2 regions of the Paenibacillus sp. FSL H8-0260 genome follow, and region 1 is predicted to be linked to the other one. Evidence: a T-box and tRNA genes for the amino acid it is inferred to sense, from the RefSeq annotation. Region 1 holds a T-box; the other holds one or more tRNA genes.

Region 1 (9,678 bases):
GCTCTGTGATCTGTGAAGTAGTTCCTTGCCCAACAGAAACAAGAATGATGACCGAAGAGACTCCAATAATTATCCCAAGCATCGTTAAAAAAGCTCTAACCTTACTGCTGTTGATGCTCTTCAAGGCCATTCGCATGCTTTGGTACAATTTCACCCCGCATTCCTCCGATCTTCCACGAGGTTGCCATCCTGAATACGAATAATCCGCTCCGCTTGTTTAGCTATTTCCAGATCATGTGTGATAAGGATGATGGTATGTCCTTGCTTATTTAACTCACGTATCATTTGCATGACTTCCTGCCCCGTCCGTGTATCCAGTGCCCCGGTTGGTTCATCGGCGAGTAGAATAGGGGGAGATCCCGCCATAGCCCGGGCAATCGCTACCCGCTGTTGCTGTCCTCCCGAAAGCTCAGAAGGGCGGTGATGCATCCGATCCTCCAGCCCTACTTTAATGAGTGCTTCCTGTGCTAGTTGTCTTCTTTCCCGATGGGGGAGGCCACGATAAATCAATGGCAGCTCCACATTTTCAATGGCTGACAGCTTGGGGAGCAGGTTGAAATTTTGAAAGATAAAGCCGATCTTCTCATTGCGGATCGTTGCGAGCTTATTGTCGGATAACTTGCGAACCTCTTGTCCATCTAGAAGATAACTTCCTTCATCAGAGATATCGAGGCAACCAAGCATATTCATGAGTGTTGATTTACCAGAACCGGAGGGACCAATAATAGCTACGAACTCCCCCAGATCAATTGTAAAGGAAAGGCTATTTAAGACCGTCATGGTTTCTCCGGCCATTGTGTAGCCGTGGGACATGTCGTGAACTTCGATCAGAGGTGCTGAAGCACTCATCTGCCGCCACCTCCGCCACCACCTGGTGCGCTGCCCATACCACCAGCGCCACCTCCGGTGAAGCCGCCACCCCCACTAAAGCCACTGCCGCCGAAGCCAGCGCCACCCATACTGCCCATACCACCTCTAGTTTCCGTTTCCGTGCTGGTTGTTCCGGTTTTCGTAGAGATTACGGTAGGGATGATCACCTGGTCCCCTTCATGGAGTCCGCTGACAATTTCAATGCTGCTCTCATCATGGAGACCCACTTCGACAGTGACCATCTGTCCTGAGCTATTGCCGCGATTTCTTCCACCGGCAGCGCCGCTGCGAGCGTCAGGAGCCCCGCTGGGCATAGCGCCGCCGCGAGCATCAGAAGCCCCGCTGGGCATAGCGCCGCCGCGAGCGTCAGGAGCCCCGCTGGGCATAGCGCCGTCGCGGGCGTCAGGAGCCCCGCTGGGCATAGCGCCGCCGCGGGCGTCAGGGGCACCGCTAGGCATTGGTACTTGGCCCTCGCCAGCAGTTTTGGAAGTTGTGACTGAACCCGCTGCTAGAGGAATAGAAACTGTGTATTTTCCGTTTCTTTCTTGTACAGCTTCAATAGGTACTGTTAATACATCCTTTTTCTCAGCAGTGGTTACTGAAACTTCCGCAGACATTCCAACAAGAGCACCTTCGGAGCTTGTTAGACCTATGGTAACATCGAAGAGGGAAACACCGTTTGAGGCGGTGCCCTCATTAGCTATTTTCGTAACCGTTCCCTTGAATTCCGTATCAGGCAGAGCATCCAATGAAATAGTGGCAGGCATCCCTAGCTTTACAGTAGGAATATCAAGCTCATCCACCTGCACAACTACACTTAAATTAGCATAATCGGTAATGTCGATGAGTTCAGAGCCGTCCATGGCTTTTTCGCCGCTTGCAATATTAACTGTCGTTACAGTTCCATCAATAGGAGCCGTTAACGGATCAGGAGGAAGCATATCTTCTTGGACAGAAGCTATTTTTTCCTGTTGCGCCGAAATGTCGGTTTTGGCCTTTTCAATCGAACGTTTGGCATTGCCTAGCTCATCTTCTGATGCACCTGCCACGGCCAGCTTCTTATATTGCTCCTGCTTGTCCTCAAGATCGGTCTCAAGCGAGGCAAGTGAAGTTTGCTCCTGCTTAAGATTGTCACTCAGATCATTGCCTTCAAAGGTAATCAAAGTCTGGCCTTTTTTCACGAGATCGCCCTCTTTGACAAGAACCTCAGCTGCGGTCCCGCTGTCCTTCGTTTTTACTTTACCAGTTTCTGTAGCAATCACGGAGCCGGCTCCGGATACACTAACTACGATATCGCCCTTTGTAACGGTAGCTGTGTTAACAGGCACTTCAGCGGCTTGACTGTTCTTATCAGGTAACAATGTATAAACCAGCATTCCTGCTGTGGCTACAACTACAACTCCAAGAGTCCAGAACACTATTTTTTTCTTCTTCATTTCTATCCTCCATAGCTCATCATATTAATGCCCGATGTATTGCTGGTGTCTGGTTCTGTGCCAGAAGTAGAGTTGCTGTTCGAAGTCGTTGATGCCGCCTGATAAGTGACAACATAGGTTTGTGTTCCCAGCAGATTTCGATGGCCTTGGAATTCGTCGTATAGATTCAACCGGATTGCGCCGCCACCCAGTGTTTTGTACAGGCTGCTTGTGAAGGTTGTGGTGTACGACTTGAAGGTACCTAATTGTAGATCTGTGCCAAGCGTTAATGTTTTTTCCATGCTTTGTCCTAAGGGGTCAATCAGCTCCAACACCAGTTTGTGCTCATAGGTGCCTGATTCATAAAGCGTGCTGGCTGACATGTTGTAGGTTAGGACAGTGCTGAGCGTATCTTTACCAGCGGTGACGGTGGCGACTGCATTTGTAACGGATAGGGTATAAGGAAACATTTCCACGTTCAAAAGATTGCCTTTGGGCTCCACCCCCAACTGGTTCAGTCCAAGCGATACCGTATTGATGTAACCCGTCGATTGACCGTCAGGAGCGGTAAGCTTGCCTTCAGAAACACCCTCCCCGATGTAAAGGACAAGGTTCGCTGGATCTATACCGAGAGGGAGCTTACTCCAGAGGGTGACCAGACTTTTTCCGTTAGGACTGGTGGAGGTTTTGGACTGGGTGACTTCGGCTTCATAATATTGATTGTCTTGTGTTTTGTAATAGGCTACGAGTTGAGCCTGTTCGGATTTACGCGATTCCTCACTGTTCATTTCTAGTTCTGTGTACAAGAGATTTGAATCTGTACCTGGGTACACGAGGTTCCGGCGTACAAGTAATTCCGCTTTTTTACCTTCAAGCTCAAGATGGAAAGAATTTTCAGCTGCAACACTCTGTACCCGGCTGTCCAGTTGGGTAGTACTTAGAGAAAGGAAGTTAAGCTTACTTTCACCTGAAGTTTCTTGCAGGGTGATTTTTAATTGATTGAAAGTATAGCTATAAGGAACATTGGCTACGACATACACAGCAGCCGATTCATTTGGACCGAGGATGGTTTGCGTACTTTCTGAGACAACCTGGGAAGTGCTGCTGATGTCACTTTCTCCAGCTTTGACGACACTTGTAAGCGCAGGAAGCTGAACAGAGGTTGATTTAGTGTTGCGAATGTTGATTTTAGCCACGATCTGGTCTTTGTCAGACCAAGGGAGTCTTTGAATGTTTGCAATTTTGACAACAAATGTACCGTGACTGTTCTCAATGGGGTATTCCGTGTCCTGCCAATTGTTAGTTTGCAGCGTGTAAGGGATCTGATAATAGGCGGTAGGAAAAATGATCTTGCCCTCAGCAGCCGGCTCAGTCATTTGCAGCTGCAATGTTCCTTGATTGAGTGTGAGTGGTACATCTGCGCTGAGTTCAATAATCTTTTCTTCAAGCGGTTTCAATGTTAGGCTGGCAAAATCCTTCGTATCTACCGGAAAGCTATACCCTTCAGCGGCTTTAATAGCAAGTTCATAGGCAGGCACATTCACTGCTTTGTTGCCGCTATTTTTGATGCGGAACTGTAGTGTCCACTTTGCGTTGCCATTGTCAGCATAGACGTTAGCCGTTTTCAGCTGTGTTTCGACTGTATTATTGCTGATTGTAAGCTTCTTCGTGACATTGCTGGCTACGACAAGATCCGGTGTTGTTGCAGCGGGGAGATTGTAGGCGACAACCGGCAACGCTATTTTTAATGAGGCATCTTCTCCGGCAAATTGCAGCGCCATGTTGTCTGTCTTCATATAAGAAGGGATTTCCGTCAAATAGTAGATCGTCTTCTTTTCCTGAGGCTGTACTTTATAGCTGGTGCTGGTGTCATCAAGTGCGAGTTCAAATACAGATCCTCCAGCGGAAGCGAGGTATCCTTTAAGTCCAGTATCACTGAGTACCTTGGTTCCTTGATTAGTGAAGCTAACGCCAACCTTGGCATAGACCTTACCGTTATATTTATAAATTTGCAGGCTCTCTGCCTTGGTGGTTACAGGGAGATTGTTTAGGGTGATCTTTTTACTCTGCCCTCTGGCGACAGCTTGTGAATATCCTGTTGGTACGGTGAAGTTCCCTAGCTTTTTTTGATAATCGGTGGTGTTGAAGTCCCATCCGTACAATGAAATTTTGACCCCGTTTAAAGAGGTGGATTTGCCGATGTTTACATAGTAGGTGATAGATTGACTGCTTTTCGCGGCAATAGATTTGATGGTTGCACTGCTGGTAATAGAGCTTCCTTGAATAACTGTACCGCCGCTAGTAGTTACTTTGGAGAAAAAGTCCACCAGATTGAGGCTAGCGTTGCTTCCATTAGAGTAGCTGAGTGTGTATGTAAGAATATTTCCGCCATCCTGAGTTAATAAGCTGACATCCGTCAGCTTTGCGCTGATGTTAGTCTTCAAGGCTATGGAGCCTAGTTTATCCAGAGCGGATACGGAAGCTGTTGTTGCTATTTTGGTGGATGTAGTCCCGGCCGAAGCGGCATGAGCTCCATACGCTGCAGATTGGCTAAGCACAGCTGTGCTTAGCAGCACCGCGGCTACTTTTATTCTCCGTACATGCATTTGATTTCCTCCCAATAGGATAGTTAATAGTCTGCGAAGGTGCACCCGAGTGGATAAGCAAGCCTTCCTAGTAATGGAAATTATCAAGCTCCGCTGAATGTTAGCTGAAGAAAAGTTGGGAAAATGGCTCTGAAGCTTAAAGCCAGCTTAAAAGAAGATAAAAATTAGCCTAATTTTGTCCAGCTTGTCAAAACGACAGATTTTGCATATAATAAAGAGACATATCTCTTGTAGTAAAGAGATACCTGACAATTAGCATGAATTGTGAAATGCAGTGATGGAGAAGAGTACACAGTGCCTGACTTACAGGGAGGAGACGCCGCGGATTGAGAGCGTTTCTAAGAAGCAGAGCTGTCGAAGTTCACTCCGGAGCAGTTCCCTGAATTCCTTAAGCTGTCTAATAGGGAAGGGTAGGGGATACCGGTCACAGACCGTTATTTCTGTATAAAGTGAGATAGGTATCTGTCCAGCCAAAAGAGGGAATGAAGCTCTTAAGGGGAACAGATCAGCTTGTCTAACAAGGGTGGTACCACGGTCTTTTCGTCCCTTACCGGGAGGAAAGGCCTTTTTTTGTTGAACTAGACAATGATTGAAGGGGGCTGTACACGGCCATGAAAGAGAAGTTGGAAGCATTGAAGGTTGAAGCGCTGGCTAAGCTGCAGGAGGTTATGGATCCGCAGGTACTAAATGATCTAAGAGTGAAGTATCTCGGTAAAAAAGGTGAGCTTACAGAGGTTCTGCGCGGTATGGGAGGACTTAGTGCTGAGGAACGTCCGGTAATCGGGCAAGTAGCGAATCAGGTTCGCAGTGCTATTGAGGAGATTATCGGCGCAAAGCAGGAGGCTTTTCAAGAGCAGGAAACCCAGCAACGTCTGCAGGCTGAAAAAGTAGACGTAACCTTACCGGGTCGCCGTATGCAGCAAGGGGGCATTCACCCGCTTAGCAGAGTCGTACAGGAGATTGAGGATATTTTTATCGGCATGGGCTACCGTGTAGCTGAAGGCCCGGAAGTAGAGACCGATTATTATAACTTTGAAGCTCTAAATCTGCCTAAGAATCACCCGGCACGTGATATGCAGGATTCTTTCTATTTAACGGATGACCTGTTAATGCGCACACAAACCTCGCCGGTACAGATTCGTACTATGCAGGCTATGAACGGTGAAGCTCCGGTAAAAATCATCTGCCCGGGTAAAGTATTCCGCCGTGATGATGATGATGCAACGCATTCCTTCCAGTTCCACCAAATCGAAGGTTTGGTCATTGGAAGTAACATTCGAATGAGTGATCTGAAGGGCACCCTGCAACAATTTGTGCAGGAGATGTTTGGACCGAATACAGGCATTCGTCTTCGTCCGAGCTTTTTCCCATTCACTGAGCCAAGTGTTGAAGTAGATGTAAGCTGCTTCAAATGTGGCGGCGATGGCTGCAGACTATGCAAGCAAAGCGGATGGTTAGAAATCCTTGGCGCAGGTATGGTGCATCCAAATGTACTGAAAATGGGTGGCTATGATCCTGCTGAGTACAGCGGCTTCGCTTTCGGAATGGGTGTAGAGCGGATTGCAATGCTTAAATACGGCATCGATGACATCCGACATTTCTATAGTAATGACATGAGTTTTGTGAAGCAATTCAAGGGCGTTTAGTTTTTGTGGGCGCGCTGGCTGATAGTGGCGGAGAATGGCTTTGGAGCGTTCTCCCACAGGAAGCAGCGCGAACGACAGTGAAATAAATACATCTGAAACATAAAGGAAGTGAGCGGATATGAAAGTATCAACCGGATGGTTGGCTGATTATACATCGATTGAAGGAGTAACCGCCGAACAGCTAGCGGAGAAGATTACCGCTGCCGGCATTGAGATTGACGGCGTAGAGCGCCGCAATAAAGGCATTTCCGGCATCGTAACCGGCTATGTAAAATCAAAGGAAAAACATCCTGATGCAGACAAGCTGAACGTATGTATCGTGGATGTGGGCCAAGATGAGGAGCTACAAATCGTTTGTGGCGCAAAAAATGTAGCTGCAGGTCAAACTGTACCTGTAGCAATGGTTGGCGCAAAGCTGCCAGGACTGGATATCAAAAAAGCCAAGCTGCGCGGTGTCCTGTCGCAAGGAATGATCTGCTCGGCCAAAGAATTGGGACTGAATGATAAATTGCTTCCAAAAGAGCAACAAGAAGGTATTCTTGTGCTGCCTGAAGGGACAGAGATTGGTCAGGATATTTCCAAGGTCCTCGGTTTAGATGACGAGATTCTGGAATTCGATCTGACTCCGAACCGTTCAGATTGCCTCAGCATGATTGGTGCTGCTTATGAAGTAAGTGCAATTCTTGGGCGTGAAGTTAAATTACCTGATCCAAAAAGCGAAATGATTGAGATCAGTGGTCCTGCTGCGGATTCCATTTCCGTCAAGATTGAAGATGAAGAATACTGCAGCCATTATGCAGTTCGTTATATTGCAGGTGTTAAACCTGCACCATCACCGCTGTGGATTCAGAATCGTCTGATGGCTGCTGGGGTTCGTCCAATTAATAATATCGTGGACATTACCAATTATGTGATGCTGGAATATGGACAGCCGCTGCATGCTTTTGATGCAGATAAAGTACAAGGTGGAGAACTCGGCGTTCGTCTTGCTCATGAAGGTGAAGTTTTGGTTACACTTGACGGTCAAGAGCGTAAGCTAGAGCCGCAAATGCTCGTTATCGCTGATGGAGTAAAAGCTGTAGGTCTGGCCGGAGTAATGGGTGGACGGGATACAGAGGTTACTGCTGAGACGGTAAACCTTGTTCTGGAATCTGCTAAGTTTGATGGAGGAACGATTCGTAAAACCTCGCGTCAATTGGGACTTCGCTCGGAAGCCTCCCTTCGTTTCGAGAAGGAGGTGGATCCAAGTGCAGTTATTCCTGCATTGAACCGTGCAGCCGTACTGATTGCACGTTATGCTGGCGGATCGGTCCATGAAGGCATCGTGCAAGCAGGAACTGACGCTGTTCAAGAGAAGGTTCTCACCTTGTCCTTAGAGAAACTGAATCGTTATCTGGGAACGGATTTGTCCTTGTTGGAAGTGAAGACATTGTTTGGCCGTCTACATTTCAAATGTGGAGATACCGCACAAGGGCTGATTGAAGTTCAAGTCCCAACCAGACGAGGCGATATCAGCTATGATGTTGATCTTATTGAAGAAATTGCCCGCCTGTACGGGTATGACAATATTCCAACGACTCTAATTGAAGGAATTACAACACCAGGAGCACTAACTCACAAGCAAGCGCTCCGTCGTGAACTGCGTCGCCTATTGTCACATGGCGGTTACCAAGAGGTGATGGGTTACTCCTTCATCCAGCCGCAACAAAGCACAATGTTCCCTGAGTTATCAGAAGGAGCAGTAGCGGTGAAGCTGGCTATGCCGATGAGTGAAGAACGCAGCGTACTGCGTACCAGCCTTCTACCACAACTCTTGGATATTGCCAGCTACAATACCAATCGTCGTCAAAGCGACTTGGCATTGTTTGAAATCGGCAACGTCTTCTTCACGGATGAAGAACAGTTGACTCGTCAGCCACGCGAACTGCCGGTGCTGGGGCTGCTGCTTAGCGGAAGCTTAACAGTGAAGCAATGGAATGTTTCGGCACAGCCTGTGGACTTCTTTGATTTGAAGGGCGCGCTGGAAACGGTATTTACTCATTTAGGGCTGACCGATAAAATCGTCTATGTAGGAGATAGTCCAGAAGGATATCATCCTGGGCGTTCCGCGTCGGTATATTTACTCGGAAACGAGGGTCGTGTGAAGATCGGAACGATGGGACAGATTCATCCGGATCTGCAAAGACAGCTGGATCTGGTGGATACTTATGCGGCGGAAATCTTATTGCAGCCGTTATATGAAAGTGCGCAAAGCCGTTTGCAATATAATGAGCTTCCGCGTTTCCCAGGAATGGAGCGGGATATTGCTGTGGTCGTGGATTCCGCTGTACCAGCGGGCGATCTGCTAGCTTCCATCCGCGATAACGGAGGTTCTTTGCTCCAGTCCGTACAGGTATTTGACGTTTATACTGGTGGTAAGCTGGAGAATGGAAAGAAGAGCATCGCGATCTCACTGCTGTATCGTCATAGTGAACATACACTGACTGATGAGGAAGTAGGAGAGGTGCATGAGAAGGTATTAGCATCTCTTCAACAAACTTTTGGTGCAGAATTAAGAAAGTAGCAGGAATTGTGTAAAGCCGCAGCGAATCCATTTAGAAACTGAGATTCGCTGCGGCTTTTTCTAGGTAGAGTGCAAAGCGGAGAATATCAGCCATAATCTATTGAATATTAGGGATTTTGCCAAATGCTTACCAAAAAAGCTACAATAGAAGAAGTGAAACTAGCTTAGAATCCGCACACATACAAAGGAGGGCACAACTGTGGCTATGGACCGGACACGTGTCGCCGTGGAGATATACGGAACTTCCTATAAACTCGTCGGAAGCAGTACTGAATATATGAAACAAGTGGCCCGTTATGTTGATGAACATATGCGCACGATTTCTAAATCTCACACCAGACTGGACACACCGCGTATAGCGGTGCTTGCAGCTGTACATATGGCGGAGCAGGCTATTCAGGTTCAGGACTTCAAAAATGAACTAAACATGATGACAGGTGAACGCAGTGAACTGCGATTGGAAGTATCTCGCCTGCTGGAGGTACAGCGGGAGCGGCAAGAAGAATTCGAGCGACTTGAAGCTGCGGCCAAAGAAGAGGCTGGGCGACTGATTGCTGCTGCGGAGGAAGAACGTAAGC
Region 2 (9,678 bases), 1.8 Mb from region 1:
GTTAAAAAAGCAACAATCCCGCGAGAGGCCTTACGGTAGATCAGGAATGTAGCATACAACAGAACCAATGCTAATAACATCGTATGGACATTCCATAATAGCTCGTACCACAGCGAATCCGTCCACACCCCAAAATGGCGGGCCACATACCAAAGCTGCACATGGATAAAGGCTGCAATTAACCACCCGCTCACTAACAGGGCAGTCCATCCCTTTTGCTTGGCAGTTAGCTCCCTCCATGGCTTCATCAGCCACGTCTTCACCTTCTCAAAGTGAATCGCGATATAAGCACCCATCATATAATAAGCCAGATAAGAGATCGCCAGGCTCCCTTTTTCAACAATGTGCAGTTCGTATTTATTCCAGAAAATAAACCCCCACTGAAGTGCCAATCCGAGCGGAACCGCCCATTTAATTAAAAAGCGGGAACTCTGGAGTAGCTTAAGCAGTACTGGAAAAAGCAAATAAAACTGAATGCTGATAAATACAAAATACAAATGCGCATATGCGGAACCTGAGAATAACGCTCTAATAAAGCTGTACAGGTTGCCACCGAGGTTCTGGGTCAATCGTCCGTTCACATATAAGGTTAGTGCATAATAGCCCATAGAGGCTAGCAGATAAGGTAATAAAATATACTTTAATCGACGACGGTAGAAATTAATAATCAAGCTGCGTGTCACAGGACGCCCATAATAATTATAAAACAATACGAAGCTGCTCAGAAAAATAAATGAGGGCGTACCGAATTTAAAGAAAATGTTGATCCAGTTCAGCCAGTAATAATAAGGGGAATGCAGTGCCTGCTCTCCAGCCGCAAAAGATGAGGAATGCACATGCAATACGCCTAAGATCGCTAATGCTCTGAAAATATCCAGCTGGGGCAGCCTTTCCTGTCTCGCAGTGTTCATATTATATTCCTCTTCTCTACTATGATGGTTGTTCATAGAGACGCTAAGCGGAATGTGGAAACTGAAAATACCAGGAAGCCTGCACCTGCTGATTTTACATTCTGATATTTGAAGCTGAATGCCTAGCGTGGGATTCGCCTTATCACTAACGCTAATTATATCGAATGTATCTGTTCTAAAAACTTAAGAAGAACTTAAAGTTTCCTTAATAATCTTCTCTAAGACGCAAGAAACCCTGCAGAACCTGCGCTAAAAAAACGCAATATGTAACTGCAGGGTTAAAAAAGCATCGTTTACACTTGTTCCGCATGTTCTTCCGTTGAAGAGGGGCGCAGCTCTCGCAGAGGATTGCCTCCGACAAAAGAGCCAGCCGCCACATTTTTGTGCACCACGGAGCCAGCAGCTATAACTGCCCAATCTCCAATGGTTACACCGGGAAGAATCGTTGTATTCGCGCCGATCAATACATTTTCACCGATCACCACTTCGCCCAGGCGATATTCCTTGATCAGATACTCATGCGCCAGAATCGTCGTGTTATAACCAATAATAGAATTCTCACCTACCGTTATTTTCTCCGGAAAAAACACATCCACCATTGCCATAAGACCAAAAGCCGTGTGTTTACCAACCTTCATCCCCAGCATCCGTCGATAGATCCAATTCTTTAACGGTAGAATCGGACAATAGCGGGCAATCTGAATAAAAATAAAGTTGCGGACACCCTTCCAAGGGCTGACCGTACGGTAAATATACCAAAGTGAGTTATGACCTTCTACTGGATAACGGGTTACGTTTCTCACGATTCATTCGTTCCTCGCTCCATAATTTCTATAATATCCTTCATGTTATGGATGATAAAGTCCGGATCATACTTGCGGAGCGTATCCTCGCCCTTCAAAGACCAAGATACTCCAGCAGCGTATACACCGGCAGCTTTGGCTGATTGAATATCAACTGCACTGTCACCTATCATTAAGGTTTTGCGAGGATCAACACCAAGATTGTGGACCGCTGTCAGAACGGGCTCCGGATGTGGCTTTGGTTCAGTAACATCGTTCACAGTCACAATCGTATCCATGTACTTAAGCAAATCGAACCTTTCCAGGGTCTTGATCGTTGTTGGACGGATCTTAGTAGTTACAATCCCAAGTTTGATCCCACGACGCGAGAGCTCCTCAATAGTCTCCTTTACAAGCGGGAAAGAACGCACTAACTCATCATGATGCTCATTATTATAAGAACGATAGGACTTTTCTAACGTACCATTTACATCCTCTAGTCCAGAGAATACTCTCATCTGTTGCTGAAGGGTTGTTCCCATATGCGGAATTATCTCTTCTCTGGTCAGTGGAGCCAGACCATTGTCCTTCAGCGCGTACATAAATGAACTAATGATTAGCTCATTCGTATCGACAATCGTTCCATCCAGATCAAAAAGAACGCATTCTATCATAAGTTTTACTGCTCCTTCTTATCTCCATCCGCTGGCTGTCCTTGCTCAGGTTGTGTTCCTTGACGAGTTTTCTGCGGTGTATTTACTGCGCTTTCTGGCACTACAGTATCTGCTTGGATCGGTTTAGTACATACGATAGGGTCAGAATAATGTGCTTTAGGCTCTCCGGTTACTCTGCGAATAACGATCAGCAATATAGCTGCCACAATAATCAGTAGAGAAAGCAGCTGAGAAATACGAATATTACCATAGGCAGGATCCAAATATCCTTGTTCAAAACCTAACCATTCCATCGGACTCCATAAGCCGTTTATAAACGAAGCCAGTCCTGCACTTCCGTTAAACGCTAAACTGTCAGTACGCACAGCCTCGATGAAGAACCGACCGATGGAATACCATATAAAGTAAGACATGAAGATTTCTCCAGCACGTACAAACTTCTGACGACGGAGAACCATCAATAACGCAATCCCTAGTAAGCTCCAAAGAGATTCATACAGGAAGGTCGGATGATGAAAAGCATCCCCTATGTACATTTGATTAACGATGAAGTCAGGCAAATGCAGTTTATCCCGTAAAAAAGATTCCTCAACTACGCTGCCGTATGCCTCTTGGTTGACAAAGTTTCCCCAGCGGCCAATCATTTGACCCGCCAGTAGTCCAGGTGCGCAAATATCAACAATACGCCAGAAAGGGTAACCCTTATAACGGAAATAAATAATTCCGCAAATAATCGCTCCTATTAATGCGCCGTAAATGGCGATGCCGCCATTCCAGATCTTAAAGACGTCTATCAGATTATGCTTATAATCGTCCCATTTAAAAGCTACAAAATAAATCCGTGCCCCTATAATTGCCGAGGGTACACCCAGTAGCAGCATATCCATAAAGAATTCTTGCGGGATTCCGAACCGTTTGCCCTCGCGGATCGCAAGAAATAATCCCGCGAGTGCACCGACCCCTAGTATTAACCCGTACCAGTGTACAGGTAGTGATCCAATTGAGAATACAATAGGATCTATTGCTAATGGGAACATTGTCTCACACTCCTAATCGAGATCGTCCATATCCTCAGATATGGTCGCAGTTAACTTATTCGTAAACTGCAGGGCTGCATTAAAGCCCATTTGCTTCAGGCGATAGTTCATCGCAGCAACCTCAATAATAACGGCAAGGTTACGTCCTGGACGTACAGGAATGGTTACAAGTGGAACATCGGTATCAATAATCCGCGTTGTTTCCTCATCAAGTCCAAGCCGGTCATACTGCTTGTCTTGCTGCCAAGCCTCTAATCTAACGACAAGTGTAATCCGTTTATGATTACGGATAGCACCCGCACCAAAAAGTGTCATTACGTTAATGATACCTACTCCGCGAATTTCCAACAAGTGACGGATCAACTCAGGGGCTGTACCATGCAGCTGGTTATCTGAAGTCTGGCGGATTTCCACGGCATCATCAGCGATCAGTCTATGTCCACGTTTTACAAGTTCAAGGGCTGTCTCACTCTTACCAATACCACTACTACCAGTAATCAGCATACCTACACCATATACATCACAGAGCACACCATGAATCGTTGCTGTAGGGGCTAATCTCCCTTCTAAGAAGCTCGTCAAACGGCTGGAGAAAATAGTCGTAGCCATCGAGCTACGAAGCACAGGAAGTCCCTTTTCATTACTTATATCAATTAACTCCTGTGGCACATCCAAACTACGGGTAATTACGATACAAGGGGTATTGTCATTACAGATTCCACGAAGCCTACTTTTACGTTCAGCTTCAGGCAGCATGGAGAAGAATGCGAGTTCTGTCTTACCTAATAGTTGAACACGTTCTTCCGGATAATATTCGAAATAACCAGCAATCTCTAGTCCAGGGCGATTCAGGTCATCGACCGTAATAGGTCGTTTTAGACCTTCCTGGCCGGAAATAACCTCTAATTGAAAATGTTGTACCAATTCAGATACTTTTACTTTCTTAGCCATGTAAATTCGTCCTTTCGTCACCTGCGGTATATGTCCGCTTACTGCGTCCGGTTGACAGCGATCTCATTACAATTCCGGAGGTAATTCTCCTGCTATCTTAATTGATAACGCTTGTGAATGCAATCTTAACGCCTATCCATTACGACCCTAATTAAACAATAAAGCCACCCTTTCGGGTGGCTTTATCAAGAGAGAAAAGATCCTGCGATCTTATCCCAACAGAATGTTAACTTCGGATTCTTTATCGAAGAAGTGAACTTTGTTCATATCGATAGCCAATTTTGGCTTGCTGCCTTCGCGAGTAGTGGAACGTCCATCTACACGAGCGATTACAGTAGATTTACCAAGGCCGCTCAAGTAAAGGAGCATTTCGTGACCAAGGTTTTCAGTTACATCAACCAATGAAGTAAAGATTGTGTTCGGGGAAGCTTCCAAGAATACTGGCTCTTCATGGATATCTTCTGGACGAACGCCCATAATTACTTCTTTGCCAATGTAGCCTTTGCTGCGGATGATTTGAGCTTTTCCGCCTGGTACTTCAACATCAAGGTTCTCAGCGCGGAAACGGATAGAACCGTTTGCTTCGGACAAAGTACCATTGATAAAGTTCATTGTAGGGGATCCGATAAATCCAGCTACGAACAGGTTAGTTGGTTCATTGTACAACTCTTCAGGGGAAGCAGCTTGTTGAATGATACCATCATACATAACTACGATACGGTCACCCATTGTCATAGCTTCTGTTTGGTCATGCGTTACGTAGATACAAGTGGTTTCAAGGCGTTTAACCAGTTTAGTGATTTCAGCGCGCATTTGACCACGAAGTTTAGCATCCAAGTTGGAAAGAGGCTCATCCATCAAGAAGACTTGTGGATCACGTACGATAGCGCGTCCCAAAGCGACACGTTGGCGTTGACCACCGGAAAGTGCTTTTGGTTTACGATCTAGCAAATGTTCGATATCGAGAATTCTAGCAGCTTCACGTACTTTCTTGTCGATTTCATCTTTCTTCACTTTACGAAGTTTCAAACCGAAAGCCATGTTTTGGTATACGCTCATATGCGGATACAGGGCGTAGGATTGGAATACCATCGCGATATCGCGGTCTTTAGGTGCAACGTCGTTGACTACACGATCGCCAATGTACATTTTACCTTCGGAGATTTCTTCCAGACCAGCGATCATACGCAAAGTTGTGGATTTACCGCAACCGGATGGTCCAACCAATACTAGAAATTCCTTATCTTTAATATCAAGATTGATATCCATTACTGTTGCTTTATCTGAACCCGGGTATTTTTTGAAAATATGCTCTAAACGTACGCCTGCCATTGTATTTCCCCCTCGAGTTAATTATTGATTAATTGAAAAATTCTTTTTTCCTTGTACATTTATATTACCCTAGACGGGACACGGTGGCTATTTGTAACGTTCACAAAAAACCTATTTCCTTTTCGTCACTTTATACAAAAGCATAGTAAGCTTCACAATAGCAGCGTCCCCAAAGCTACGCACATCGGCACCCGTCTCCTGTTTTATCTTGTCCAGACGGTATAAAAGCGTGTTGCGATGAATATATAGCTTCTTGGCTGTTTCACTTACATTACAATCCATCTCAAAAAACGTCTCCAGGGTCATCAGCATCTCTTTATCCGATAATACGGAAGAATAGTCGCCAATCTGTCCAAGTAACTGTTTACGCCGTGCATCAGGAATGCTGTTAACCAAACGTTCCAAATGCAGCTCCCAAGGTAAATGAATATATTCACCCACTTGGAAAATACGTCCGAGTACAATGGTCTCCCTCAGCAAGGCCACGGATCCCGTCAATCCCTTAACAGGGACTATAGCCGGAGCTACAGCCAAATGGAATACACCTACCCATTCGCTGGCTATCAGTTCGTGTAAGCCCATACTGGTCTGAGCCAGAATTTCATCTACACTCTCTTCTTCCTCATCCTTATCATCTCCGCCCGTGAGTAGTTCCTTCCGGGCCAATATTAACCATTCTTTTTCTTGAAGAGGTATAAGCAGAATTTCATTCTCAAAATAGCTGCGCAGCAGCTTCATTAAGGAACGATAAGTGATCTGCGGGCTATGTGCATTCTCACTGCTAAGTAGGAATGGAACCATATCTCCGAATAAACGTCCCTTTAGAGCCATCTCATCGGGTATCTCAGAGTCATTTTTCTCTTGCTCCAGTTCGGTGTTCAACCAGATACCCAGCTGCCGAGCCTCCGCTTCCCCTTCTTCTCTAACCCCAGTAGCTTTTAGTGCAATTGCAAAGTTTCGAACTGCATAATTCACTAATTGTATTTCCAAAGAGTTAAGTCCATCCAATTCCACCCAGACAGCGGTTACACGTCCATCAGTCTCATATAATGGTGCCCAAAGATGACCCTCATGGATTACCGGCTGTTCCTGTGCTTCCAATCCCATAATAAAAAGAGAAGCTGAATGTTGCCTACCTAACTGCTTGATTCCGGTTTTCTTTCCGGTGAGCTGCTCTAACTTTTTCCGCAATGTTTCGCTATCCATAGTCACCATACTCCACCACTTTTGCTCTTTTCGCCTATTTTAGCATATTCTCTAATATTATGTTAATCACTACAGCAGCGCGCTACTATAATACGACATAAAAACACAAAAAAAGCCACCACCCTAAGGTGATGACTTTCTGTTTGGGATGAGCCATGAAGGACTCGAACCTTCGACACCCTGATTAAAAGTCAGGTGCTCTACCAACTGAGCTAATGGCTCATAAATGGTGGGGGATGATGGATTCGAACCACCGAACACGTACGTGAGCAGATTTACAGTCTGATGCGTTTGGCCACTTCGCTAATCCCCCAAAAAAGGTGGCTCGGGACGGAATCGAACCGCCGACACGAGGATTTTCAGTCCTCTGCTCTACCGACTGAGCTACCGAGCCATAAGATTACATGACAATTAAGCGGAAAAGTCTTACACTTCCCACTCATTTTGTGGAAAAAATGGCGGAACCGACGGGATTCGAACCCGCGGTCTCCTGCGTGACAGGCAGGCATGTTAGGCCAACTACACCACGGTTCCGCATTAATAAAAAATGGTGCCGGCGAGAGGACTTGAACCCCCAACCTACTGATTACAAGTCAGTTGCTCTACCAGTTGAGCTACACCGGCACGGTGTAAAAGCAATTCTAAAAAGATGAAAATGGTGGAGGCTGAGGGGATCGAACCCCCGACCCTCTGCTTGTAAGGCAGATGCTCTCCCAGCTGAGCTAAGCCTCCAGGTATTATGGTAGCGGCGAAGGGGATCGAACCCCCGACCTCACGGGTATGAACCGTACGCTCTAGCCAGCTGAGCTACACCGCCACAATAATTAGTATTGCTATGGATTGAAAATGGCGGAGAGAGTGGGATTCGAACCCACGCACCGCTTACGCAGTCTAACCCCTTAGCAGAGGGTCCCCTTATAGCCACTTGGGTATCTCTCCAAACGATATCAGTACCACAGCAATCCAAACAGGAATTTGACTCCCTGAAAACTGAATCCGAAACGAATCTGCATTCTACATATAGGATAAGCCCTCGACCGATTAGTATTGGTCAGCTCCATGCATTGCTGCACTTCCACCTCCAACCTATCTACCTCGTCGTCTTCAAGGGGTCTTACTAATTGGGAAATCTCATCTTGAGGGGGGCTTCACGCTTAGATGCTTTCAGCGCTTATCCCGTCCGTACGTAGCTACCCAGCCATGCTCCTGGCGGAACAACTGGTGCACCAGCGGTACGTCCATCCCGGTCCTCTCGTACTAAGGACAGCTCCTCTCAAATTTCCTGCGCCCACGACAGATAGGGACCGAACTGTCTCACGACGTTCTGAACCCAGCTCGCGTACCGCTTTAATGGGCGAACAGCCCAACCCTTGGGACCTACTTCAGCCCCAGGATGCGATGAGCCGACATCGAGGTGCCAAACCTCCCCGTCGATGTGGACTCTTGGGGGAGATAAGCCTGTTATCCCCAGGGTAGCTTTTATCCGTTGAGCGATGGCCCTTCCATGCGGTACCACCGGATCACTAAGTCCGACTTTCGTCCCTGCTCGACTTGTAGGTCTCGCAGTCAAGCTCCCTTATGCCTTTGCACTCTGCGAATGATTTCCAACCATTCTGAGGGAACCTTGGAACGCCTCCGTTACTCTTTAGGAGGCGACCGCCCCAGTCAAACTGCCCGCCTGACACGGTCCCCGTACCCGATAAGGGCACTAGGTTAGAACCTAGATACGATCAGGGTGGTATCCCAACGGCGCCTCCACCGAAGCTTGCGCTCCGATTTCTACGGCTCCCACCTATCCTGTACAGATCGTACCCAAATTCAATATCAAGCTGCAGTAAAGCTCCATGGGGTCTTTCCGTCTTGTCGCGGGTAACCTGCATCTTCACAGGTATTAAAATTTCACCGGATCTCTCGTTGAGACAGCGCCCAAGTCGTTACGCCATTCGTGCGGGTCAGAATTTACCTGACAAGGAATTTCGCTACCTTAGGACCGTTATAGTTACGGCCGCCGTTTACTGGGGCTTCGGTTCATAGCTTCGGGTTACCCCTAACCACTCCCCTTAACCTTCCAGCACCGGGCAGGCGTCAGCCCGTATACTTCGCCTTGCGGCTTCGCACAGACCTGTGTTTTTGCTAAACAGTCGCTTGGGCCTTTTCACTGCGGCCCCCTCGTGCTATTCACACTACCGGGGCACCCCTTCTCCCGAAGTTACGGGGTCATTTTGCCGAGTTCCTTAACGAGAGTTCTTCCGCGCGCCTTAGAATTCTCTTCTCGCCTACCTGTGTCGGTTTGCGGTACGGGCACCTTCTCCTGGCTAGAGGCTTTTCTTGGCAGTGTGAGATCATGACCTTCGCTACTATAATTTTCGCTCCCCATCACAGCCCAGCCTTAACGATGTGCGGATTTGCCTACACATCAGCCTCACTGCTTAGACGGACATCCATCAGTCCGCGTCACTACCCTCCTGCGTCACCCCATCGCTCATAGCGGATTACGGTGGTACAGTAATTTCAAACTGTTGTCCTTCGACTACGCCTTTCGGCCTCGCCTTAGGTCCCGACTTACCCTGAGCGGACGAGCCTTCCTCAGGAAACCTTGGGCTTTCGGCGGATCAGATTCTCACTGATCTTTTCGTTACTCATACCGGCATTCTCACTTGTGTAGTGTCCAGCGCTCTTTTCAGTACACCTTCAACCCCTACACAACGCTCCCCTACCCCAGATGCAAAGCATCTAGCCATAGCTTCGGTGGTGTGTTTAGCCCCGTTACATTTTCGGCGCAGAG

Evidence for each region. The T-box of region 1 lies ahead of pheS (phenylalanine--tRNA ligase subunit alpha). A T-box ahead of a tRNA ligase gene usually reads a tRNA of that ligase, here a tRNA-Phe.
Region 2: it encodes a tRNA-Phe, which carries the amino acid that the T-box ahead of pheS (phenylalanine--tRNA ligase subunit alpha) is inferred to sense. The anticodon was not compared.

The regions. Positions count from the first base shown of each region.
Region 1 covers NZ_CP150298.1:1,951,865-1,961,542, forward strand. The annotation lists gene MHI51_RS08345 (ABC transporter permease) at 1-154, opposite strand, end outside; gene MHI51_RS08350 (ABC transporter ATP-binding protein) at 151-849, opposite strand; gene MHI51_RS08355 (efflux RND transporter periplasmic adaptor subunit) at 846-2,306, opposite strand; gene MHI51_RS08360 (hypothetical protein) at 2,309-4,891, opposite strand; T-box leader at 5,157-5,442, shown strand; gene pheS (phenylalanine--tRNA ligase subunit alpha) at 5,503-6,537, shown strand; gene pheT (phenylalanine--tRNA ligase subunit beta) at 6,656-9,100, shown strand; gene MHI51_RS08375 (hypothetical protein) at 9,300-9,678, shown strand, end outside.
Region 2 covers NZ_CP150298.1:143,532-153,209, reverse strand. The annotation lists gene MHI51_RS00760 (acyltransferase) at 1-911, opposite strand, end outside; gene MHI51_RS00755 (DapH/DapD/GlmU-related protein) at 1,205-1,714, opposite strand; gene ppaX (pyrophosphatase PpaX) at 1,711-2,367, opposite strand; gene lgt (prolipoprotein diacylglyceryl transferase) at 2,373-3,404, opposite strand; gene hprK (HPr(Ser) kinase/phosphatase) at 3,417-4,355, opposite strand; gene MHI51_RS00735 (ABC transporter ATP-binding protein) at 4,566-5,687, opposite strand; gene MHI51_RS00730 (CdaR family transcriptional regulator) at 5,799-6,893, opposite strand; tRNA gene MHI51_RS00725 (tRNA-Lys) at 7,043-7,115, opposite strand; tRNA gene MHI51_RS00720 (tRNA-Tyr) at 7,121-7,206, opposite strand; tRNA gene MHI51_RS00715 (tRNA-Phe) at 7,215-7,287, opposite strand; tRNA gene MHI51_RS00710 (tRNA-Asp) at 7,350-7,427, opposite strand; tRNA gene MHI51_RS00705 (tRNA-Thr) at 7,442-7,517, opposite strand; tRNA gene MHI51_RS00700 (tRNA-Val) at 7,550-7,625, opposite strand; tRNA gene MHI51_RS00695 (tRNA-Met) at 7,634-7,710, opposite strand; tRNA gene MHI51_RS00690 (tRNA-Ser) at 7,741-7,832, opposite strand; rRNA gene MHI51_RS00685 (23S ribosomal RNA) at 7,915-9,678, opposite strand, start outside.